Regions from separate parts of the Pseudomonas savastanoi genome, predicted to be linked through region 1. Evidence: predicted binding sites of a transcription regulator. Region 1 holds the regulator's gene; each other region holds the start of a gene.
The links. The regulator FliA, encoded in region 1, starts transcription of late flagellar genes. The targets are predictions, from matches to a motif close to CTAAAGTTTNNNNNNNNNNNGCCGNTAA.
Positions count from the first base shown of each region.

Region 2: KP808_RS16170 (methyl-accepting chemotaxis protein) is a predicted target of FliA. The motif match lies at 2,865-2,892, and genes of this name have one in related genera.
Region 3: KP808_RS13855 (methyl-accepting chemotaxis protein) is a predicted target of FliA. The motif match lies at 4,064-4,091, and genes of this name have one in related genera.
Region 4: KP808_RS10880 (methyl-accepting chemotaxis protein) is a predicted target of FliA. The motif match lies at 2,717-2,744, and genes of this name have one in related genera.

Region 1 covers NZ_CP076652.1:3,963,432-3,969,498, reverse strand. Annotated here, with positions in the region: gene flhF (flagellar biosynthesis protein FlhF) at 1-935, shown strand, start outside; gene fleN (flagellar synthesis regulator FleN) at 1,051-1,884, shown strand; gene fliA (RNA polymerase sigma factor FliA) at 1,881-2,621, shown strand; gene KP808_RS16695 (chemotaxis response regulator CheY) at 2,874-3,248, shown strand; gene KP808_RS16690 (protein phosphatase CheZ) at 3,268-4,053, shown strand; gene KP808_RS16685 (chemotaxis protein CheA) at 4,087-6,067, shown strand, end outside.
Region 2 covers NZ_CP076652.1:3,853,178-3,859,244, reverse strand. Annotated here, with positions in the region: gene KP808_RS16180 (CAP domain-containing protein) at 1-682, shown strand, start outside; gene KP808_RS16175 (nuclear transport factor 2 family protein) at 710-1,138, opposite strand; gene KP808_RS16170 (methyl-accepting chemotaxis protein) at 1,279-2,844, opposite strand; gene KP808_RS16165 (TetR/AcrR family transcriptional regulator) at 3,092-3,721, opposite strand; gene KP808_RS16160 (DUF3237 domain-containing protein) at 3,946-4,467, shown strand; gene KP808_RS16155 (TonB-dependent siderophore receptor) at 4,525-6,067, opposite strand, start outside.
Region 3 covers NZ_CP076652.1:3,326,014-3,332,080, forward strand. Annotated here, with positions in the region: gene KP808_RS13845 (DUF3320 domain-containing protein) at 1-1,320, opposite strand, end outside; partial or broken gene KP808_RS13850 (hypothetical protein) at 1,778-2,021, opposite strand; gene KP808_RS13855 (methyl-accepting chemotaxis protein) at 2,401-3,957, opposite strand; gene KP808_RS13860 (diguanylate cyclase) at 4,152-5,729, opposite strand; gene KP808_RS13865 (hypothetical protein) at 5,968-6,067, shown strand, end outside.
Region 4 covers NZ_CP076652.1:2,501,063-2,507,129, forward strand. Annotated here, with positions in the region: gene mrdA (penicillin-binding protein 2) at 1-621, shown strand, start outside; gene poxB (ubiquinone-dependent pyruvate dehydrogenase) at 773-2,491, shown strand; gene KP808_RS10880 (methyl-accepting chemotaxis protein) at 2,924-4,840, shown strand; gene KP808_RS10885 (hypothetical protein) at 5,487-6,067, shown strand, end outside.

The DNA.
Region 1 (6,067 bases):
CCTATGATTCGATGCGCTCCGAATTGAACGGCCTGCGCGAGCTGCTGGAAGTCCAGCTTGGCTCCCTGGCCTGGAACCAGTTGCAGGGCAGCCGTCCGCAGCAGGCCAATCTGTGGCGCCGTCTGCAACGTGTCGGTTTGTCCGGCCCGCTGTCGCGCGATCTGCTGTCGATGATCCCGGAGATTGACGAGCCTCGTCAGGCCTGGCGCATGCTGCTGGCCCATTTGGCGCGCATGATTGCCGTGCCGGACATCGAGCCGCTCGAAGAGGGTGGTGTCATCGCCATGGTCGGGCCTGCCGGTATGGGCAAGACCACCACGCTGGCCAAACTGGCGGCACGTTACGTGTTGAAGTACGGTCCGCAGAATATCGCTCTGGTGAGCATGGACAGTTTCCGCATCGGCGCACAGGAGCAGCTCAAGACCCTTGGGCGCATCCTCAACGTGCCGGTCACCCATGTCGATCCTGGCCAGTCGCTGGTTCAGGCGCTGGAGCCGCTGCTGCGCAAGCGCGTGGTGCTGATCGACACCGCCGGGCTGCAAGCCAGCGATCCTGCGCTGCGCATGCAGCTGGAAAGCCTGGCAGGGCGTGGCATCAAGTCGCGTAACTACCTGGTACTGGCGACCACCAGCCAGAAGCAGGTGCTGACCGCTGCCTATCACAGTTACAAACGTTGTGGCCTGGCCGGATGCATTCTGACCAAGCTTGATGAAACAGCCAGCCTCGGCGAAGTCCTGAGCCTGGCGATCAGTCATGAATTACCTGTGGCCTACCTCACGGACGGACCCCGTATTCCTGACGACCTGCACACCCCGCGTCGTCATCAACTGGTGAGCCGTGCGGTGAGTGTGCAGATGCAGGATGAGCCGAGCGAGGAAGCAATGGCTGATATGTTTGCTGACCTCTATCACACCCCTGGCAAGAGAGTGGGTTAAGTGATGGATATTATTGGAATGTCCCTGCGTCAACGGTCTGCCATGCGGTGTTCATTTGCGAACGTGCAGCCCTCGATGTGGTTTCGGTCTACGCAAGACAAGGTAAAGAAATAACATGGGCAGCATGCATCCCGTACAGGTTATCGCGGTGACCGGTGGCAAAGGTGGCGTCGGTAAGACTAACGTGTCAGTGAATCTTTCACTGGCCCTTGCCGAGCTTGGCCGTCGCGTCATGCTGCTGGACGCCGATCTGGGTCTGGCCAATGTCGACGTTCTGCTTGGGCTGACGCCTAAACGTACGCTTGCCGATGTGATAGAGGGCCGTTGCGAGTTGCGCGACGTTCTGTTGCAGGGGCCGGGCGGGGTACGTATCGTGCCTGCCGCCTCTGGCACCCAGAGCATGGTGCATCTGTCCCCGGCCCAGCATGCGGGTCTGATCCAGGCGTTCAGCGAGATTGGCGACAACCTTGATGTGCTGGTGATCGACACGGCTGCCGGTATCGGCGAATCGGTGGTCAGCTTCGTGCGCGCCGCTCAGGAAGTGTTGCTGGTGGTATGCGACGAGCCCACGTCGATTACCGATGCTTACGCCCTGATCAAACTGCTCAACCGCGACTACGGCATGAACCGCTTCCGGGTGCTGGCCAACATGGCGCAGAGCCCGCAGGAAGGGCGCAATCTGTTCGCCAAACTCACCAAAGTGACTGACCGTTTTCTTGATGTTGCGCTGCAGTATGTAGGTGCCGTGCCGTACGACGAGTGCGTGCGCAAGGCCGTACAGAAACAGCGCGCCGTTTACGAAGCATTCCCGCGATCCAAATGTGCGCTGGCGTTCAAGGCCATTGCCCAGAAGGTTGATACCTGGCCGTTGCCAGCCAATCCGCGGGGTCATCTCGAGTTCTTCGTTGAGCGACTCGTTCACCAGACCAGTGCAGGGCCTGTGCAATGACTGCGAGCGGCTACCAGATGTACAGCAAGGCTTCCCGTAATTCGCAATACGAGTTGATCGAGCGTTATGCGCCATTGGTCAAGCGTATCGCTTATCATCTGCTGGCGCGCTTGCCGGCCAGCGTGCAGGTCGAGGATCTGATCCAGGCCGGCATGATCGGTCTGCTTGAAGTCTCCACCAAATATGATTCAACCAAAGGTGCGAGTTTCGAGACCTACGCCGGCATTCGCATTCGTGGTGCGATGCTGGATGAAGTGCGCAAGGGCGACTGGGCACCACGCTCGGTGCACCGCAATACCCGCATGGTCAGTGACGCAATTCGTGCAATTGAAGCTAAAACCGGCCGTGACGCTAAAGATCACGAGGTTGCGGCCGAACTCCAGTTGAGTCTTGATGATTATTACGGGATTTTGAATGACACCTTGGGCAGCCGCCTCTTCAGTTTCGACGACCTGCTTCAGGACGGCGATCACGAAGGGCTGCATGAGGATGGCGCAAGCGGTTCGCTTGAGCCGTCGCGCGACCTGGAAGACGAGCGCTTCCAGGCAGCGTTGGCCGATGCAATTGCCAATTTGCCAGAGCGTGAGCGTCTGGTGTTGGCGCTGTACTACGACGAAGAGCTGAACCTCAAGGAAATCGGAGAGGTTCTTGGGGTCAGCGAATCGCGGGTCAGTCAGTTACACAGCCAGTGCGCAGCTCGTTTGCGGGGGCGTTTGGGGGAGTGGCGAGCGCGTTGACGGCAGTGCGCGACGTTTGTCGTGCGCTGTCTGCATGCCGGCTGTGCAAAGCGTTACGTGGTAGCAGGATGGACGAGGCAAGGGCCTGTCGGGCAATGTCTCGATGGGCTTTAGTCGCAGTCTTGACTGTCGTTGTGCCAAGCCCGTCGTCGTTTCGTATAGCTGGGGGTGTGCTGTGCCAGTATTGAGTGAACAGCGTGTTCAGGTGCTGAACGCGTTAAAGACTGCTTGGAGGTCGAATTGGACAAGAACATGAAAATCCTCATCGTTGATGACTTCTCAACGATGCGGCGGATCATCAAGAACCTTTTGCGTGATCTGGGGTTTACCAACACATCTGAAGCGGATGACGGTCTGACCGCATTGCCGATGCTGCAGAGCGGTGCCTTTGACTTTCTGGTGACGGACTGGAACATGCCTGGCATGACCGGTATCGACTTGTTGCGTCAGGTCCGTGCGGACGAGCGTCTCAAGAGCCTTCCTGTACTGATGGTTACTGCCGAAGCGAAGCGTGAGCAGATCATTGAAGCTGCCCAGGCCGGGGTGAACGGTTATGTAGTCAAGCCATTCACGGCTCAAGCGCTTAAAGAGAAGATCGAAAAGATCTTTGAACGCGTCAATAGCTGATGCATGCCGCGAGGGCGCTATGGATAACAATGATTCGATGGCCGACTTTGAGTCGACCTTAAAGAGACACGCGCAGGAACTCGTCACCAGCCTTGAAAAGGGCCGCTTCGGTGACGCTGTGCAGCTGATCCATGAACTCAACCAGACACGCGACCGCGGCCTTTATCAGGAAGTGGGCAAGCTGACTCGTGAGCTGCACAGTGCAATCGTCAACTTTCATATTGATCCGCACATGCCTCAAGCCGAGGAAGTGTCGCAGATCACCGACGCAACCGAACGCCTGTCGTATGTGGTGAGGCTGACCGAGAATGCGGCCAACCGTACTATGGACCTGGTCGAGGAAAGCACACCGCTCATGAGCGGTCTGAGCTCCGATGCCAAGGCATTGAGTGACGACTGGGGTCGTTTCATGCGCCGCGAAATCGGTGCTGAAGAATTTCGTGAGCTGGCCAAGCGGGTAGATGGTTTTCTGACGCGTACCGAGCAGGAGGCCGATAGGGTTTCCGGGCATCTCAACGATATTCTGCTTGCCCAGGATTACCAGGACCTTACGGGGCAGGTTATCAAGCGCGTGACGCAACTGGTTACGGAAGTCGAGAGCAATCTGCTCAAACTGGTGCTCATGGCCAGCCATGTCGATCGCTTCGCAGGCATCGAACATGACGAAGAATCCATCCTTGCTGAAAAAGATCCTAAAAAACATCTCGCCAAGGGTGAAGGTCCGCAGATTCATGCCGATAAACGTGAAGACGTCGTATCCGGACAGGATGATGTAGACGATCTGCTATCGAGCCTCGGCTTCTAAGATCTGTTGACGGTTAATTTTAGGGAGCACCCCATGAGCTTCGGCGCCGATGAAGAAATCCTTCAGGATTTTCTGGTAGAGGCCGGCGAAATTCTGGAGCAGTTGTCAGAGCAATTGGTCGAGCTGGAAAGCCGACCGGATGATGCTGATCTGCTCAATGCAATTTTTCGCGGTTTTCACACTGTAAAAGGGGGCGCCGGCTTCCTCCAGCTCCATGAGCTGGTGGAGTGCTGCCACATCGCCGAAAACGTGTTCGACATCCTTCGCAAGGGTGAACGTCGCGTTGATTCCGAACTGATGGATGTGGTCCTGGAAGCTCTGGACACCGTCAACAGCATGTTCGGTCAGGTACGTGAACGGACTGACGTAACTGCGGCGACGCCAGAACTGCTGGCTGCGCTGTCGCGATTGGCCGAGCCACAATCTGCCGACGAAGTCGCAGCGCCCGAGCCTGAGCCCGAGCCGGTGGTTGAAGCCGCCGCTCCGGCTGCGGTTGCCGAGCAAGCGGCCGGCGATGACATCACCGATGATGAATTCGAGCAGCTGCTCGATTCGCTGCACGGCGCCAGTCCGGTGTCTGCGGCACCATCAGCGGCACCGGCTTCGGCACCTGCGGTCGCGCCAGCTGGCGATGAAATTACCGATCAGGAATTTGAATCCCTGCTTGATCAGTTGCATGGCAAGGGCAAGTTTGCGGCCGATGCTGTAGCCGCTCCAGCCCCTGCGCCTGCGGCACAGAGCAGTGGTGCAGCGCCTGCCGGCGATGAAATCACCGACGACGAATTCGAAGCCTTGCTTGATCAACTGCATGGCAAAGGCTCGTTTGACGGCGCCATAGCCGCTCAGGCGGCTGCTGCACCTGCGGCCGTTGCTGCCAAGGCACCTTCTGCTGCAGCGGCATCGGACGAAATTACCGATCACGAATTCGAAAATCTGCTCGACGAACTGCATGGCAAAGGCAAGTTCGAGCCTGATGCGGTCGTTGCCAAGGCACCTGCTCCGGCAGCCGCCGTAGCTGCTGCTCCGCCACCGGCTGCCAAGCCCGCTGCGGCGCCTGCACCTGCTGCGAAGGCTGAGCCCGCCAAGCCTGCTCCAGCGCCTGCACGTGCTCCAGCGCCCACCGGTGAAAAGCCGGTTGCGACTGAAGCCGAAACCACGGTTCGTGTGGATACCGCCCGACTGGACGAGATCATGAACATGGTCGGCGAACTGGTGCTGGTACGTAACCGCCTGGTGCGTCTGGGTCTCAACAGCGGCGATGAAGCCATGTCCAAAGCGGTTTCCAACCTGGATGTGGTCACCGCCGACCTGCAGACTGCGGTGATGAAAACCCGCATGCAGCCAATCAAGAAAGTCTTTGGCCGCTTCCCGCGTCTGGTTCGTGACCTGGCTCGCCAGCTCAAGAAAGAGATCAACTTGGAGCTGGTCGGTGAAGAGACCGACCTCGACAAGAACCTCGTAGAGGCGCTTGCCGACCCGCTGGTCCACTTGGTGCGCAACGCGGTCGACCACGGTATCGAAACGCCGGAAGAGCGCGAAGCCACGGGCAAGTCTCGTGGTGGTCGGGTCATCCTTTCGGCAGAGCAGGAGGGCGACCATATCCTGCTGTCGATTTCCGATGACGGCAAGGGCATGGACCCTAACGTGCTGCGCTCCATTGCGGTCAAGCGCGGTGTCATGGACAAGGACGCAGCCGATCGTTTGAGTGACACCGATTGCTACAACCTTATCTTCGCACCGGGCTTCTCGACCAAGACCGAGATTTCCGATGTATCGGGTCGCGGTGTGGGCATGGACGTGGTTAAAACCAAGATCTCCCAGCTCAACGGCTCGATCAACATCTACTCGACCAAGGGCCAGGGTTCGAAGATCGTCATCAAGGTCCCGCTGACCCTGGCGATCATGCCGACCCTGATGGTGATGCTGGGCAACCAGGCTTTTGCCTTCCCGTTGGTCAACGTCAACGAAATCTTCCACCTGAATCTGTCCACTACCAACGTGGTTGACGGTCAGG
Region 2 (6,067 bases), 110 kb from region 1:
CGATGCACGTCTGGTGCTGCCCGCCAGTGGCAATCTGGATCTGCAACAGGCGCTGACGCGTGCCTCCTATCCAATGGTTACCGTGCAAGCGATCAGTCTGTCCGGCCCCAATGACGCTGACTCGGCACTTAAAGCGGTGCTGGAGAGTTTTTGCCGGGTAGTGCTGGACCCGCAATTCGTCGACATCGGGGTTAGCCGGCAAGGGCGAGACTGGCGCATTGTCCTGGCACGCTCGCTGGTGGCTTCGCGTCTTGGCGATTGGCAGGCAGAAGGGCAAAAGATTCTGGAAATGGTCAATAACGCCCGTACCCAGGCGCGCCAGTGCGGTACGCAATCCTTCGCTGCTACCACGCCACTGGTCTGGAACCTCGTTCTGGGCACTGCCGCACAACGTCATTCGCAGGCAATGGCCAATCAGAACTTCTTTGACCACAAGGATCGCGACGGCCGCACGCCTGGCGATCGGGCCGAGCTTGCTGGCTATATAGGCCTGCAGGTCGGTGAGAACATTGCCGCAGGCCAGGACAGTGCGCGCAAAGTAGTGGACGGCTGGCTGTTGAGCCCGGGCCACTGCGCCAACCTGATGAGCCCTGATTTCCGCGAGCTGGGAGCAGCCTACGCGATGGACCCGAAAAGTGACGCAGGGATTTACTGGACGGCTATGTTCGGCACGCAGCAGTAGCGCCTGCCGCGGCCTTGAACCGATGCGTTAAAAGCGGAATGCCTGACGGCCGATGAGCAGCCATTGGCCGTTCTGCTTTTGCCAGATCTGGAAGTTCTCGATTTCGGTCGGCACAACCTTGCCGCTGTTCACTGCCTGTGCCGAGAAATGATTGCGCACCAGAGCGGTGTCGCCGGAAAGGATGATTTTCTGATTGAGCATCTTCAGGTCGTTAAAGGCGCTCTTGCCGGTTTCGATGTCTGCGATGAACGCTTTCTTGTCCTGAATGTTGCCGCTGGAGTGTCCATACGTGAGGTTGTCGGCGGTCAGCGCATTGAGTTGCTTTATGTCCTTGTGCCACATGGCTTGCGTGAGCTTGTCTACCGCCTCGGCAACATCAGTCTCGTCTGAAGTTGCCGCTGCGGCGTAACCGGTAAACAGGCACAGAAACGCCATTAGCAGTGTCAGCTTTTTCATGTTCATCCCTTTTCTTGTCATTATTGAATGTGAGCGAAGCCCGCGCAGATGACTAATTCATCTGTCGTCGTACAACTTAGATCAGGGCAGGCCATTCGACAAGGGGAGATGCCGGGAAGCGCGCTTCCCGGCGATAGCGCTTAAACGCGGAACTGTTTGGTGAGACGGTTCAGGCCTGACGCCAGCGTCGACAACTCGGCAGTGGCGATGGCGGTCTGATTGGAACCCTCGGAGGTCTGACTGGACAGGTCACGAATGCTGACCAGGCTCCTGTCGACCTCACGAGCGACCTGGGCCTGCTCTTCGGCAGCGGTAGCGATCATCAGATTGCGTTCGTTGATCTGGCTGATGGATTCGGTAATTTCGAGCAGCGCCTTGCCGGCACCATTGGCCATCTCCAGAGTCTTGTGTGCCTGAACGCTGGTCTGCTCCATGGATGTAACAGCGTTACCGGTGCCGGTCTGGATCGAGCCGACCATCTGTTCGATTTCGCGGGTCGATTGCTGGGTACGGTGCGCCAATGCCCGTACCTCGTCCGCGACCACGGCAAAACCTCGCCCGGCTTCGCCTGCACGGGCTGCCTCGATCGCAGCGTTGAGTGCCAGCAGGTTGGTTTGTTCGGCGATGGCGCGGATCACATCCAGCACCTTGCTGATGTCCGTTGCCATGACCGCCAGGCCCTGCACCTCGGTTGAGGTGATCTGCACTTTGGAGACCATCAGGTTGATCGCCGTGACCGTCTCATCGACCTGCGCACGTCCGGCCATGGCTGCGGTGCTCGATTGAGACGTCACTTCCGATGCTGATGCAGCGTTGCTGGCGACTTCCTCTACCGCCGCGCTCATCTGGTTGACGGCCGTAGCTGCCATCTCGATCTCGTTGCTCTGGCGCTGAATGGTGCGCGACGCATCTTCGGTGACAGCGTGCATTTCTTCGGAAGTGGCGGCCAGTTGGGTGGAAGAGTCGCCGATCAGGGTCAGGGCACTGCGCAGGTTGGATTGCATCAACGCCAGTGCGGCGATCAGTCTGGCCGCTTCATCACTGCCGTCTTGCGGAATGTCTTTGCTCAGGTCATTGGCCGCGATGCGTTGCGCAATGTTCAGCGACTCACCGATTGGCTGGGTCAGGCTGCGGGTATACATCCAGGCCAGCAGAAGGGTAGCAATCACGCCGACCGCGATGAAAATACTCACCATCCACAAGGTTTGCTGATAAGCAGATTCGGCTTGATCACCCGCTTTTTGCGCTTTGCTGTCGTTGATGCCGATGAGTTTTTTCTGCGTGTTTTCGACCTGATCCGCCGCACTTTTCATGTCGCCATTGGAAATGGCAACTGCCCCTTCCAGATCGCCCGCTGCAACAGCGGCCAGGTAGCGATCCTGGGCTTTTTGATAGTCGACATTGGCTTTGACCAGCTCGTCGAACGTCTGACGCCCTTGAGGGGTAACGATCAGTTTGCTGAGGGAGTCCGAAAGACTGGCGATCAATGAGCGGGATTGTTGAATGTCGCTAAGTGCCTTGGTCCTGCGATCCTGCGGCTCAAGGGGGTTACGAAGTCGGGCATTGTTGCCCCTGATGCTCACAAACTCCCTGTCCAGGGAACCGAGCAGTTTTACGCTGGGCAGCACGTTGGTTTCGATGAATTTTTCTGCAGTGTTGAGAAGTGCTGCCTGACGCAGGGCCAGCAGGCCCAGTGCAACGATCATCAGGCAGAAAATACCGAAACATAAAGCCGAACGCGGTGCAAGATTGAGTTTTCGCAGGATCATTATTACTTCTCCGAAGTGGGCAATAGGCTATCGCCTGCCTTCGGGATTTCTTTACGTGCGGCACGAATCTGGAATCAAGGTCTGGATCAGGTTATCCGGATAAATCGTAAGCAAACATGTCGTGCACCGGCGGTTTTACATTTTAAACAGCATTTAAAAAGGCTGCCTGCCGCAGCCCGGTGAATCAGCGCTTTTCCATGCCCAGCATGAAGGTATCGACTGCTCGTTTGACCATGCTCTGAATCTGCTCGACGCTCAAGCGTGCGGGTGCTTGCTGATAAAGGCGAATGTCGGTTTCCGCGGTCAGCAGCGAGGTGAGTTGCAGCGCTGCGATATGTGGGTCAGTGGTACGTAGCTGGCCACGTTGCATGGCCGCATTCATCAGCGTCGTCACTGTCTGCAGGAACTCCCTGGGGCCTGAGTCATAGAACATAGTACCGATGTCGGAGTGCCCGGATTCGGCTACTACCATGCGGTACACCGCCAACGCGCTGTCATCATTGATGAGTACCATGAGCATTCGCTCGCCGAAGCGCGTGAACAACGTTCGCAGGTCTAATTCTGTATCGGGGTCCTTGTCGACAGAGATCGCCAGTTCTGAAACGGCCTCGGCAAGATGAGCGGTTGCAACCCTGTTGACCACGGCGATGAACAGTTCCTCCTTGGAGGGGAAGTAACTGTAGATCGTTGCTTTGGAGCCGCCCATCCGTTTGGTGACTTCATTCATCGACGCACGTTCGTAGCCCATTTCAAGGAAGACGCTTGCTGCGGCATCGATGATGGCTTCGCGGCGTGCTTCAGTACGCACCTTCATTTATATCCTCAATCCCTTAGTGAACCGGGTAGTACAGTAAATGCAAAATTCTCTAGACTGGAACTGAACCGTTCGGTACGATTTCAGCCGGTTCCAAGGAGCTTACTGGAAAAGACAGCGCAGATAAATGCCGACGGATCGAGGCGCTCTATATTTTGCAAATCCGATGGCTGGACCCAGCCATCCATTGCCCGAATTGATTCAACGATGGAGTGAACAGGTCCATGAACGTCATCGATTTCAAGAAACCCGTCAAACGCTCTTTTCGTGGTAATGCAGCAGTGGCGCCTCAGCTTGAGAAAGTGCTGACCGTCATTCTGAAGACCGACGTTCCTGTGCTTATGGGCATATGCAGCGATGGACTGCGTAGCAACAGCAGGATTCTGGGCGGTGAGTTCCATGCCGAATATTTCAGTGGCTCGGTGCTGGCTGGCGGTAGCTGTATGCAGGTTGAATTGTCATCCGAGCTTGCCTTTGTGGACACTTGTTTCACCCTGGTCACGCAATTGGGTGAATTGATCAGCGTTGAAAGCCGGGGTGTCCTGCTCATGGACGAAGTGGGTCAGCAGGAATTGCAGAACGGGGTCTGGCCGATCAGTGACGGCCATTACCAATGCACGTGCACGCCGCGCTTCAAGGTTTCCCTTGGGCCTAATGAATGGCTGGAAAAGAGCGCCTTCATTGGCAAGACCGAATACATTCAAGACAATGAAACGCTGATCAGTTTTTACCGGATGAAGTCCTGATTCGTCCTTTTGGTTGGGCGTGGGGAGGCCTTTTCAGGCCTGCCCCGTTGCAACTACTTAAAAGGTGACGCTGGCGCTTAGGCGCGCGGTGCGCGGCTCGCCAACGTTGACCTGCAACTGGCTGTCGGTGCTGGAGGGGTAGTACTGCTTGTCGAACAGGTTATCCACGTTCAATTGCAGGCGGGTTTTATAACCGGCCATCGGCACATCCCAGCGCAGGAACGCATCAGCCACGGTGTAGCTGCTCATGTAGAACGTGTTTGCGTTGTCACCCGCCCGATCACCGACATAGCGCGCGCCACCACCGGCATGCCATTCGCCCAGACCGGACGGGACTTGCAGATGGTGGGTGAGGTACAGGCTGGCAGTGTGCTTGGGTGCCTGACTCAGACGATTGCCCTCGTTTTTGGGGTCATCGAGCACTTCGGTATGTGTGTAGGCATAAGTTCCGATCATGTCCCAGCGCTCGGCGATGCGGCCTGTCACGTCCAGCTCCACGCCCTGTGAGCCCACTTTGCCAGCCGCCTCGCTGACGCCGGTAGTAACGGTGGTCACGACATTTTTCTTCTCGATGTCAAACACGGCGAGGTTGAAGTTGAGTTCCGGTGCCAGTGCATATTTGGCCCCGACTTCGTAACTACGGCCTTCTTCCGGGTCGAAGGTGGTGCCGTCATCGTTGACGGCCTCATTGGGAACGAAGGAGCGGCTGTAGTTGCCGTACAGCGACAGGTCTTCATTGACCTTGAATACCACGCCCGCCATCGGCAGGAATATATCGTCATTTTTGTCCAGGTTAGTGTTGCGGCTAGCACCAAGGCCTTGTTTGATGTACTGGTCATAATGCTGATAGCGACCACCCAAGACCAGAATCCAGCGGTCATTCAGGTGCCAGTTATCCTTGAGGTACAGGGAAGATGAGGTCAGTTGATTGCTCAGGTTGCTGTTCGCCGCGCTGACCACACTGGGCTCGGCCAGGCTGCCATACACCGGCGAAAAGATATTGAAGCCGTTTTGAGCCGTGTTGCGGTAGGTCTTGCCGCGATACTTGTCGGAGTCTTCCTGCTCGGCACCGATCAACAGATCATGTTGCTGGCCAAGAATCTCTTGCTTGCCGATGAAGTCCCAGCTGGCATAACGCGTTTCATAATCATAGTGGCCGCCATTGGCCTGACGACGCAGCACACCGCTGCTGGACAATGTGCTTGGCTGGGCTATCGAGAGGCTGTAGCGGTCGTTGTTCCAGCCGTAGGTCAGACGGGTTTTCCAGTCATCACTAAGCTGATACTCGAAGCGCGCGGTTGCGGTTTCGCTGATGCCCACGGTATTTGACCATTTTTCGTCGAGCCGCTTGTCATAGCTGATATCGGCCGGATGACCACCCGTGAACACCGTGCCGCGGTCGAACGGGCTGATGTAATCGTTGTATTCGTAGGCGAGCGTCAGGCTGGCGCGCTCTCCGGTCCAGGACAAAGAGGGCGCGATCAGGGTGTGCTGGTCGACGCCATAGTTACGCCAATAGTCCTCGCTCTGACGCTCTGCCACCAGTCGGTAGGCCAGCCCGGAATCGCCCAGCGGTCCGGTGGTGTCGATGCCGAAACTG
Region 3 (6,067 bases), 640 kb from region 1:
AATTAGACTTCCGGTGGGAGCTGACTTCGGAGCTCCGAGATCCCAAGTGCGTCGGAGCTCATCCAGTACCGCGCGCTTGTTAGCCTTGTTGCTGTGGAGTTCCAGACAAGCATCGCCCACGCCCTTTTCATCAAGGCGACGTTTTACCACCTCGAGAGCAGCCATCTTCTCCGCCACAAACAGAACAGTTTTGCCGTCCTTAATGGCCGACGCAACGATATTGGCAATCGTCTGGCTCTTACCGGTGCCAGGAGGGCCCTGAATCACCATGTCGCGACCGCGACGCACCTCATGGATGGCAATAGCTTGCGAACTATCGCAATCGAGGATGTGGAGCATCTCCGCCGGCGGGATGACCGGATCGATGTTGGCGCTCTCGTCGAGCATACCCTCTCCACCAGGGAAGCCGTCGGAGAGCAGGCCTTTGATGAGTGGGCGATCAACGAGTGTGTTGCCCTTAGGCCACACGGCGGGGTCGAGGTCTCTATACATCAGGAATTTGGCAAAGGAGAAGAACCCGACGGTCATCTCATCCCGCAGCACTTCCCACTGGGGCTTGTCCGCCACCGCAGCCGCAACATCCGTAAAATAGGAATCGATATCGAAGCTATCGCTGGCTTCGAAGGCGGGCATACGAAGCTTGTGAATGCGGTCGAGGTATGCTTCCAACGACAGGTTAGATGCGACATCTTCAGCGCGAGCCTTGAGTCGGAATTTCTCGCCCGCCGTTCCGCGGTTCAACTCGACGGGAATCAGGATCAGGGGAGCATGGCGGACGTTCGCTGCATTGTTCGGATCGATCCACTTGAGAGCGCCAAGGGAGGCAAAGAGGACGTTCACGCCCTGTTCTTCTTCGAGCGTCTTTGAATTCAGGTACAGCTCGAGCAGGTGTTTTTGCAGACCCGTGCCCGTGAGCCGAGTCTGGAGCCTTGTGTCGCTGTGACGGGTGAGTACGCCCCTCTCGTCGACGCTGTCGTCGGGTTGGGCAAGCTGGTCGATTTCATCGGACTCAATGGCCGGCTTTGTGTCGTCGGCTGCCGAATCGTCATCGGACTCATCAGTCGCCGCCTTGCCGGCCAGGAAGGTAAACGCCTTTCCCTCCCGAACGAGGAGGCGATAGACCTCGGATGTCTTCTCATCAACGATCGCTATCGCCGAGGTACGGCTCGATCGCGGCATATTAAGGAGTCGATTTCGCGCTGAGAGGTCAAGCAACTGTGTACGCGCCTGCTCAAGCTTCTCGGCGTTGGGGAGCGTGCTCTGGAAAATCGATGCATCCATGGTCGAGTCGGGCGTTGCTGCTTCTGTCTTACTGTCCATCGTCATGTCCCTGGCGGACAATTTCCGCCGAACGAGCCCTTCATTGGGCGATCAGTCTATTTTCGCATCTCGGGCGGACATACGTTGGCTGCCGATAAGGCCAGGAGCCAAGTTGCGACCAGAAATCTCCTTCCAACATCGAAACTGCGTGCGCCTGTTCCAGATAGCATCCATATTAATCCACTGGGAGGCACTTCCAGTACGGTGATTTGATGTCGAGCAATCAATTTATGTAGAGGGCTGGATACGTGTGTCCATGCCGCTTCCTCTGTCACACCATTTGATAGGCTTTAGTGCGCCGTCCTCGGTGTGCGCTTGCCGACGTTTTCGCACAACCCGTTAAAACCAGGGACGACCACGCATGACTATGGTTTTCCTCATGCTCACTGTATCGCGACCTCGGCGACATCACCCCCGGACAGAGCTTGACGACTAGATTGACTTGGCCTTCTTCGTCCTCAAGATATTTGGCATGGTTATAGGCCGAACCCACCTTATTCGGATCAGCATGGGAACAACTGCGCATCTACCCAGATCTTGGGGTAGCCGATCTCTTTCAGTTCTATCGAAATGGTTCCGCGGATGCCGTAGCCAGTTATAAGACTCTCGTAATCCATTCGCTTCAAAGCTGCGTTGGGGGTGTTCTCGCTGATGCGTTTTTTGAGTTCGCGGTGGTGCGCAAGCAGGTGTTTCTTGGCTGGGCGCATTGCTTGCCTTAGAGATCGTAAATCTCGATCGCCCGTATATCCCGCGCTACGTGGGGCACAACTGGGGGCATAGTTTAGTTTTTCCGACCTGAAAATACTGCGCTAGGACCCAGTCAAAATGTTCTTCGGCGATCCCGATATTCTGTAGGGGTCGGCAGGCAGGCCGTTCAGCTGATCATTTCTGCGTTTCCACAAACCATAGAGCTCCATCCACCTCCAGTGGATTTCTACATTGGGGGCACATCTGAGGGCATGCTTTACCTCACTGCACACACGGGCGGCTGTAACTTGATCAAGCAATCAAGCCCTGCGGTGGAAGACCCACGCCTCAAGACGTTCATGCCGGAACTGGATACAGCCCCCAAAACCGTTCTCACACAACAAACCGATTAACCAACTGATTCAGATTAACCGCCAGCTTCGACATTTCACCGCACGCACTCGCGGTTTGCGCGGCTCCCGCAGCACTCTGTGTCGCAAGCTCACGAATGCTGACCAGATTTCGGTCCACCTCTCGAGCGACGTGAGACTGTTCTTCAGAAGCGGTCGCGATCATGAGGTTGCGTTCATTGATTTGAATGATGGCCGTTGATATTTGATCCAGCGAGGTACTGGCCTCCTGGGCAACGCCAAGTGATTCGGTCGCAAGGTCTCTGCTCGTATTCATCGCCTTCACGGCCAGGTCAGAATCGCTCTGGATGGCAGCAATCATCTGCTCGATTTCTTGAGTAGACACCTGGGTGCGATGGGCTAAAGCCCTTACTTCGTCAGCCACCACCGCAAATCCACGGCCTTGCTCGCCCGCCCGTGCGGCTTCGATGGCGGCGTTCAACGCCAACAGGTTGGTTTGCTCTGCAATGGCCCTGATTACCTCGACAACCTTGGTGATGCTCTGAGCACGGTCTGACAACCCTTGAATCTGCTCGCTCGTGTTTTCAACGTTACCGTTCAGCTTTTCAATTGACTTTAACGTCTGAGCCACCCGCGCCAAACCTACCTCGGTATAGCCTTGGGTACGTTTTGACTCTTCGGAAGCTGACTCGGCATTACGAGCGACCTCATCAACAGCAGCGCTCATTTCTGTGACCGCTGTTGCTGCCTGATTGACTTCATCGTTCTGGGAAACAAGGCCGCGACTCGACTCCTCGGTAACCGCCGTCATCTCTTCAGACGCAGACGCCAACTGATTAGAGGAATCGGATATCTGCATGATGGTGTTTCGCAGGTTTGCCTGCATCTGCGCGAGCGCTTTCAACAGTCTCCCCGCTTCATCAGTCCCGCTTACCAAGACCTCCTTGGAGAGGTCACTGGCCGCGATGCGCTCAGCGACAGACAGCGCGTCGTTAATCGGGGAGGTAATACTTTTCGTCAGCAGTAATGCCAAACCGACCGTCAAGATAACGACACCCGCTATAAGGCCTACAACAAGCCACAGGCCGTTTTCATAGAGATCCGTCGCAGTTTGCCCGGCCCGTGCAGCGCCTTCGTTGTTAAAGTTGGTGAGGTCTTTGATCTGCACCTCCATCGTGTTCGTCATTGGACGGATGCTGGTACTCACCAGGCTGACCGCAGCCGCGATATCACCCTGTCTCATCAATGGCTCAAGAATATCCAGTTGCTTGGAATAGGCATCGGCACTGTTTTTTACCGGAATATAAAGCGAGCGCTCCTTTTCATCGGCGATGAGGGGCTCATAGTTCGCCACCGCTTCGGTGAATGCCTTACGGTAGCCAGCGAAGCTTTCAATATTCTTTTGAATGGATTGAGGGTCAGCAAGGCCTCGCTGCGTTTCGAGCCTCAGGCGAAGGGTCGTGGTGTTCATCAACGACGTTTGGCGGATGCTGGCCATCCAATTGAGTTCGACGTCTTTCTCGGCGTCTCTGAGCTTGCCCATTTGCAGGACTGCAAATACCCCCAGCACGAATACCAATACGATGATTGACGCGAAAAACAAGGTAGCTCGTGGAGCTAAATTGAGGTTTCGGAGGCGCATGCGAGATTCCTGCTTTTCAATGATGGCTGACATATTAAAAAGGCTATCGACCCAAATCTGGAAACTTTAAGCTCGTCGTCGAAAGGCCCTTTGGATGGTAGAAAGCGGTCACGACTTTACAAGACCTCAACTCAGCAGTGGCCTGAATCCAGAACGGGCTGGCCTATGAACTGCTTTCGTGTGGAATGGGCCATCGACCGCCCCTCGACGCAGTTGCGACCTCTGGTTTTGGCGCAGTAAAGAAGTCGATCTGCTTCCCTCAGGGCCGCTGTGTAACCCTCCTTCTCGAGTGCGTTGATCGCCACCACGCCCGAGCTGATTGTTACGTTCCCCAGCGGGCTGGCGGAGTGCTCTATCAGTGCGTTTTCAATGGATAACCTGACCTCTTCGGCAACGCTTAAAGCACCCGTTAAATCTGTGCCAGGCAACAGAATCACAAACTCTTCTCCGCCATATCGTGCGGCCAGGTCGCCAGGCCGCTTGATACCGCTTCCGATAAGCCCCGCTACCTGGCTTAGGCAGTCGTCGCCCCGCAGATGGCCGTAGCAGTCGTTGTATTGTTTGAACCAGTCAATATCCAACAAAATAAGGGCGATGGATGAGTTATCTCGGGAAGCTCGTTCCCACTCCAGTTGAAAGGTAGCGTCGAAACAACGCCGATTGGCCAGATGCGTCAAACTGTCGGTCCTGGCGATGATCTCGAGGTCGGCTCTGGCGATACTCAACTCATTTTCCGCAGTGATCAGGTGCCGGATTTGCCTGTATAACAAGATGCCGAGTAAAACCAGGGTCAAACTGATCATGCCGACCAGCGCCATGGATCGATATGCATAAGCCCACCAAGGGGCGAATACATGCTCGTAGGACACACCAGCGGCGGCGACGATGGGCAATCCGGACACCCGCCGATAGGCATAAATTCTTTCCACGCCATCCACTACAGACTTGAACACAGCGGTGCCGCTGTCGCTGTATGGCAAATAGCGAGTGAACAGATCACCTTTGGCGATATTGGTGGTCATCAATGCTGCCAGCGTCGGTCGTCGAGCCAGCAGGTCGCCATTGTTCAGCGCGAGGAAAATAACGCCCTTGTCGTCCACATCCATGCGTTTGAAGAATGATTGAAAATAGGCAACGGGCACAGTCGCCAGAGCCACACCTGCAAATGTGCCATCCGCAGTATTGATACGTCGGCTGATCGGGATGACCCGGTCTCCCGTGCTGCGGCTCTCAATGATGGAACCGATGTGGATGGACTCGTCGGCGTTGTCGCGGTGATAGACGAAGTACGCGCGGTCGCTGTTGTTTTTTACCTGTATACCTTGAGAAAAAGAGTTGGCGACCCAGTTGCCTTGGGCATCGTAGATAAAAAGCCCCTGAATGCCGTTGACGTTCAACACGTCCTGAGCCATTCGCTTCGCCAGTCGAGCTTGCTGAGGCCCTTCTACCCCATCGTGCTCCACGCGTTCCACCAGATCACGCAACGTATTATCAGCCTGTCGTACCGTATCCTGAGCTTGCTGCTCGGCAGCAAGAACGATGTTTGAAACCGTAATTGTGGCGGTAGCGACACGCTCACGCCTGGACTGGTTCATCTGCCAGGCTGTAGCCAAAACCAGCGATACACACACCAGGGCAATAAAGCCAATCAGTGCTTTGGTGAGCATGGAAGGCGCGAGCCTGACCGAGGAACGGTAAACATGCTTCATGGGTGCGTCATCAAATTGACTTTTGAACGCTCTATGCATCTTTCGTACCCTGATAGCGGGTCTGGCCAGTGCCTTCACTTCTTGCTTGTCTTCGGTTAAAGCCGAGGTGCTGACTGGACCTCCTGGCTAATGGTCCGTGACATCCTCGCGTTGCTCCACTAAATTACGCCCCCCGAAACGCCCTGAGCCTTTCGCGCCTCAAACCTGAAATGCCTCAAACCTGAAATAGTGAAATTCAATGCCTGATTCCCAGACCAACGAAGCCCTGACCTCCTCCAAGCTGGAATACGAAAGCGCAATTGGTCTTTCCCAGCACGTGCCGCAGGCCAAGACCATCA
Region 4 (6,067 bases), 1.5 Mb from region 1:
CTGATGCCGTCCCGCGAATGGAAGCGCGCTACACGCCGCCAGGCGTGGTTCCCGGGCGAAACGGTGATTCTCGGTATCGGCCAGGGCTATATGCAGGTCACGCCATTGCAACTGGCTCAGGCAACGTCACTGATTGCCAGCAAAGGCGTCTGGCATCGGCCGCACCTGGCGATGGAAGTAGGCCACGACGTGCCGCTTGATGAGCACCCGATGCCAAACATCGTGCTGCGCGATCCCAACGAATGGAATCAGGTCAACACCGGCATGCAGATGGTCATGCACGACCCGCGCGGCATTGCGCGCGATGCCGCAAAGGGCGCGCAGTACCGTATCGCCGGCAAAAGCGGTACGGCGCAGGTGGTGGCGATCAAGCAGGGTGAGCGTTACAACCGTCTGAAGACGCTGGAGCGTAACCGTGACAACGCCTTGTTCGTCGGCTTCGCGCCGGCCGATCATCCGAAGATCGTGGTGTCGGTGACCATCGAGAACGGCGAAGCGGGCGGTCGAGTCGCGGGCCCTGTGGTCCGGGAAATTCTCGATGCCTGGCTGCTCGACAGCGAGGGCAAGCTCAAACCGCAATACGCAGTCCCTGCCAAGGCGCCGGGCAACCCGCACGCCTGAATTGTTTGCCAAGGCAAACTGTCTGACCGAGCCCTGAACAGGGCTCAGGTTTTCTGAACTGTCGAGAATTCATCGGGTCGACCACAATAGGCGTGGCAGAGCGCTGCGCGCGTTTTACCGAATTCATTATTGCCTCGACAAGGAACCCCTAATGTCCAAGACCATCGCCGACCATCTTGCGCAAACCCTCGCAGCGGCAGGTGTTTCCCACATCTGGGGGGTGTCCGGTGACAGCCTCAACGGCCTGACCGACAGCCTGGAACGTACCGATTCGATTCGCTGGATGCACACCCGTCATGAAGAAGTCGCAGCCTTCGCCGCCGGTGCCCAGGCGGCATCCAGCGGCAAGCTGGCGGTCTGCGCAGGCAGCTGCGGACCGGGCAACCTGCACCTGATCAACGGCCTGTACGACTGCCATCGCAACCGCGTGCCGGTGCTGGCGATTGCTGCGCACATTCCTTCCTCGGAAATCGGCCTGGATTACTTTCAGGAAACTCACCCGCAGGAGCTGTTCAAGGAATGCAGCCACTTCGTCGAACTGGTCAGCAACCCCGAGCAATTCCCGCGTGTGCTGGAGCGTGCCATGCGCGCGGCGATCAGCCAGAAAGGTGTGGCCGTTATCGTCTTGCCCGGCGATGTGGCGCTCAGCGAATCCCCTGATGTAGCTGCGAAATGGATCGAGGCCACGCCGCCCACTGTCGTCCCAGCGGACAACGACTTGCAGTCGATGGCCGACATGCTCAACGACTCGAAAGCCGTGACCTTGCTGTGCGGTGCAGGCTGTGCGGGTGCTCACGAGCAGATCCTCGCACTGGCCGACACGCTGGGCGCTCCCATTGTCCATGCCTTGCGCGGCAAGCAGCACGTTGAGTACGACAACCCGTTCGACGTCGGCATGACCGGTCTGATTGGTTTCAGCTCCGGCTACCACGCCATGCTGTCCTGCGACACGCTGGTGATTCTCGGCAGCAGCTTCCCATATCGGAATTTCTACCCGGAAAAGGCCAACATCATCCAGATCGACCTCGACCCTACGCAGTTGGGTCGCCGTACGCCTGTGGCGCTCGGTCTGGTCGGCGGGGTGCGGGAAACCCTCGACGCATTGCAGCCGAAACTCAAGCCGCACGCCGACCGCCGCTTCCTCGACAAGGCCCTCAAGCACTACGCCAAGGCCCGCGAAGAGCTGGACGAACTGGCCACGCCTACGCCAGACGGTACGCCTATTCACCCGCAGTACCTCACTCGATTGGTCGACGAGCAAGCGGACGCTGATGCGATCTTTACCGTCGATGTCGGCACGCCAACGCTGTGGGCTGCGCGCTACCTGCACATGAACGGCAAACGCAGTCTGCTGGGCTCGTTCAACCACGGTTCGATGGCCAACGCCTTGCCTCAGGCTCTGGGCGCGAAGGCCGAGCACCCTGATCGTCAGGTGGTGGCGTTGTGTGGCGATGGCGGTCTGTCGATGCTGCTGGGCGACCTGCTGAGCATCCGCCAACTGAACCTGCCGATCAAAATGGTGGTGTTCAACAACAGCTCGCTGGGCTTTGTCGACATGGAAATGAAAGCCAGCGGCTATGTGCCGCACGGCACCGACCTGCATGAAACCAACTTCGCCGGTATCGCCTTGGGCGCAGGCATTCTCGGCCTGCGCGTGGAGAACGCCGAAGAGCTGCCTGCAGCGTTGCGCAAGGCGTTCGATCATCCAGGCCCGGTGCTGATCGACGTGGTCACTGCCAAGCAGGAGCTGGGCATCCCGCCGAAAATCAAACTGGCACAGGCCAAAGGCTTCAGCCTGTACATGATGCGCGCGATCATGAGCGGGCGCGGCAGTGAAGTGCTGGAACTGGCCAAGACCAACTTGCGCTAATAATCCGGGCAACGTGACAGGCGGAATCAGAAAAACCGCCTTCCTCTCGCCAGACACTGTGGTCATCTCATTTATAGGTGACCACGTTGTCTGGCGTTATGTTTTGCATCTTGGTTTATTGCCGTTAATGTTAATTGCACTTCTTGTGGATCCAAACTTCCCGCGCATTTTCGAATACTCGTCTTCATTAATCTTGTGGTGTGAATTGTCAAGATAAATAGTTTGGTAAAGCTCGGCTGCCCTCAGCCGAAACAATGGGACGGAAGCAAGACCGGCTAAGGCAGGCTAATTACCGAATCATCTCTGGCTATTAAAAAACGTCGAAAAATACAGAACGTTAGGCCTCGGATCGTCTTTATAGAACGTCTGCACGTCATGAGGTCTGCAATGCTTAGAAATGCTCCTTTGAGTATGAAACTGCTGCTTATTTTAATGTTTCCCCTGCTGGGCTTTCTTGCCTTCGCAGGTATTTTCGTCGCTGATAAAAGCGAGAACCTCAGCGATATGAGGCGCGCAGTGACGGCCACCAGTGCCGCACAGAAGCTCAGCAACGTCGTCACCACCATCCAGCGCGAGCGCGGTGCCAGTGGCGTGTTCCTGGGCAGTGGCGGCAAGTCCATGCAAGACAAATTGAAATCATTTCGTCAGGAAACCGACCAGGCGATGGGCGAGATGCGTGCGCAATCGACGGAGGGAATTCCCGGGCCGGAAAAAGTAAACCGCGCGCTGGATGACCTGATCGCGTTACGCCTCAAAGTCGATGCGCTGGCAATCAACAATACTGAATCCGGCACGCGTTTCACTGACATCATCAAAACGCTCATCGGGTTTACTTATTCGATGGAAGCGAGCATTGAAGACCCGCAAATACTGCGCGCCTTGAGTTCGCTCAATCAGTTCGTGGATATGAAAGAGCGCGCGGGTCGCGAACGGGTGTTGTTGGGCCTGGCTTTCAACCAGAATCGCTTCGACGCAGCGCTGTTATCACGCTTCAGTCGTAACCTTGGAGAGTTCTCCGGTTACTTCGAAGCCTTCCAGCGCTGGTCCCCGGAAGCATTCAAAACCAGGCTGAATGATGTTCTGCAACAACCAGGATCACTTGAAGTTGCCCGCCTGCAACGTCTGGGTTTCGATACACCCCTGGGCGACCCGCTCAACATCAAGCCCGAAGACTGGTTCAACCTTTCCACCAACCGCATAGACCTGATGGCCAGGGTTGAAGCGGAATTGGGTCAGACTGTCGTAGGCCTGGCCACCGATGCACGCAGCGCCGCTCAAAGCAGCCTTTACATAGCGGTTGCCACTGTCATCGTGATGCTGATCGTAGTGTTGTGGCTGGCGTCGGTGATCATCCGCAATATCAAGGTTGCAGTGGTCGACGTGAACCGCACGCTGGTTGCGCTATCCACCCGCGACCTGACCGCCAGAACCCGTTACACCGGTAAAGACGAGTTCGGCGAGATATCACGCAATCTGGACAACATGGCGCAACAGATCAGCGAGGTCATCCGCGAAATCGGCAGCGCTACCTCACAGGTCGCCACCGCCGCCGAGCAGTCTTCTGCGGTGGCGTTGCAGACCAGCCAGAACGTCGCGCAGCAGCGCCTGGGCACCGATCAGGTCGCCACAGCCATCAGCGAGATGAGCGCCACCGTCAAGGACGTTGCGCGCAGCACCACCGACGCGGCCGAGATGTCGCAGCGCGTCAATAACAGTACCGTGCAGGGCAAGACCGAGATCGACAACACCATCGGCCTGATTCAAGGGCTCTCGGTCCAGGCTGAAGAGACTTCACGAATCATTGACGAGCTCAAGGGCGAGAGCAACGCCATTTCCTCGGTGCTCGATGTCATCCGAGGCGTCGCCGACCAGACCAACCTGCTGGCCCTCAACGCAGCCATCGAAGCAGCGCGTGCGGGCGAACAAGGTCGCGGCTTTGCCGTGGTGGCCGACGAAGTGCGCAACCTGGCCAAAAAGACTCAGGACTCCACGGTCAGCATCCAGAACATGATCGCCAACCTGCAGTCCGGCTCCGAACGTGCTGCCGCGTCCATGCAGGAAACCCTGGGCAAGGCGCAAGAGGGCGCCAGCAACGTCGTACGCGCTGGCGAACTGCTGGAAGAAATCGCCGAAGGCATCGCGACCATCAGTGACCGCAACATCCAGGTTGCATCTGCTGCCGAAGAGCAAAGCCTGGTGGCCGAAGAAATCCACCGCAACGTGAATGACATCAACGCGCTGGTCATTCAGGTGAGTGCAGGTGCCGAGCAGACAGCAGTCACGAGTCGTGAACTGGCCAGGCTTGCTGAGCAGCAGCAGGGGCTGGTGGGACGCTTTAAAGTGAGCTGACGATAAGGGGTTTGTTGGGTGTTCAGAGGCCTGGGAGCGTTAGCTCTCGGGCTTTTTTGTAGTGGTCGTCGGGCGGCAGGAATTCGCGTGGCAGTTCTTGTGCGACGGCTTGGCTCGGCATGCTTTCGGGACTCAAAGAATATAAAGTGGACGGTCATCTTTTCGACATAAGTGGGTAATCGACACGCACGCCTACAATTTTAAAAAAAAGTTTATGTTCGACGCTGTTCACTACATGCTGCGCGTCATATTGTTAGTTGCCTGATCATATTAACCATGCCGGTGTTTCGTGCGTTAATGTCCTCAATCTGTCACATCGCTTCCCTACAGTAATATCAAATGTAAGGGAGTATTTTCGACGCGTTAGTTCACTGGCACATTGCCGTGTTCGCGCTGGTGAGTACGTCGGCGTGAGAATGCCCTGACCCTGTTTAGGTCAGAAGCTTTATTGATGCGTTACTTTCCGAGTCCACCCGTTTCGTCTTGATAGTGTGCGGATCCAATGCCCACTGCGAGACTTGGTTTATCCGTCCCACCTGAATAGTGGCTTGCCTATGAACGCGCAGTTTTTGATGGTTGTTCAGTTGATTGCAGGTGTAGGCATGCCGCAACGGATGTCTGACGCATGACGACGTATGGAACAACAATGGCACTGGCGGCGAGCGCCATGCTGAGCGCGAGTCTCGCGTTAGCTGCTTCTGCACCGGCCAGCGACGAGTCAGTCATTGCCGTCATCAAATTCGTGAAGCGTGAAGAAGGTCCTGGCTTGCGCTTTGACCCGGCAAGTTGTGCCACGTGCAGGCTGGTGGCAGACCCTTACTGGAACGCCGACAACCCGCGCGAGACGGTCATAGCGCTGAAAGTACCGCGTTCAAGGACGCTTGAACTGGGTTTCGACGGAGCGGTGGCGAATACCTCGCGCGTGATTCTGGAAAGTGGTGATATACCGTTCAGGCTCGATGGCGGACGTTTGTATGTGGTATTGCCGCCTCTGGCAGTGGATGCGATAACAGCATCCGAGGTCTCTACGCACATCGTTGAGCCGGGCATGGTCCTGCGCTTTGAACATGCCGACCCGGCACGCCGCGCGGGCCTTTACGTGCAGGACTCGTTTCCGTCCGTTCAGCGTGCTGCAGCCAACGTGCTGGAGTTCGCGCAGCGCGAGGCGGTACGTGATCTTGGGCTTGGCCAATACGTGCAAAGCCAGGGGCTGGGCAAAATCCAGAT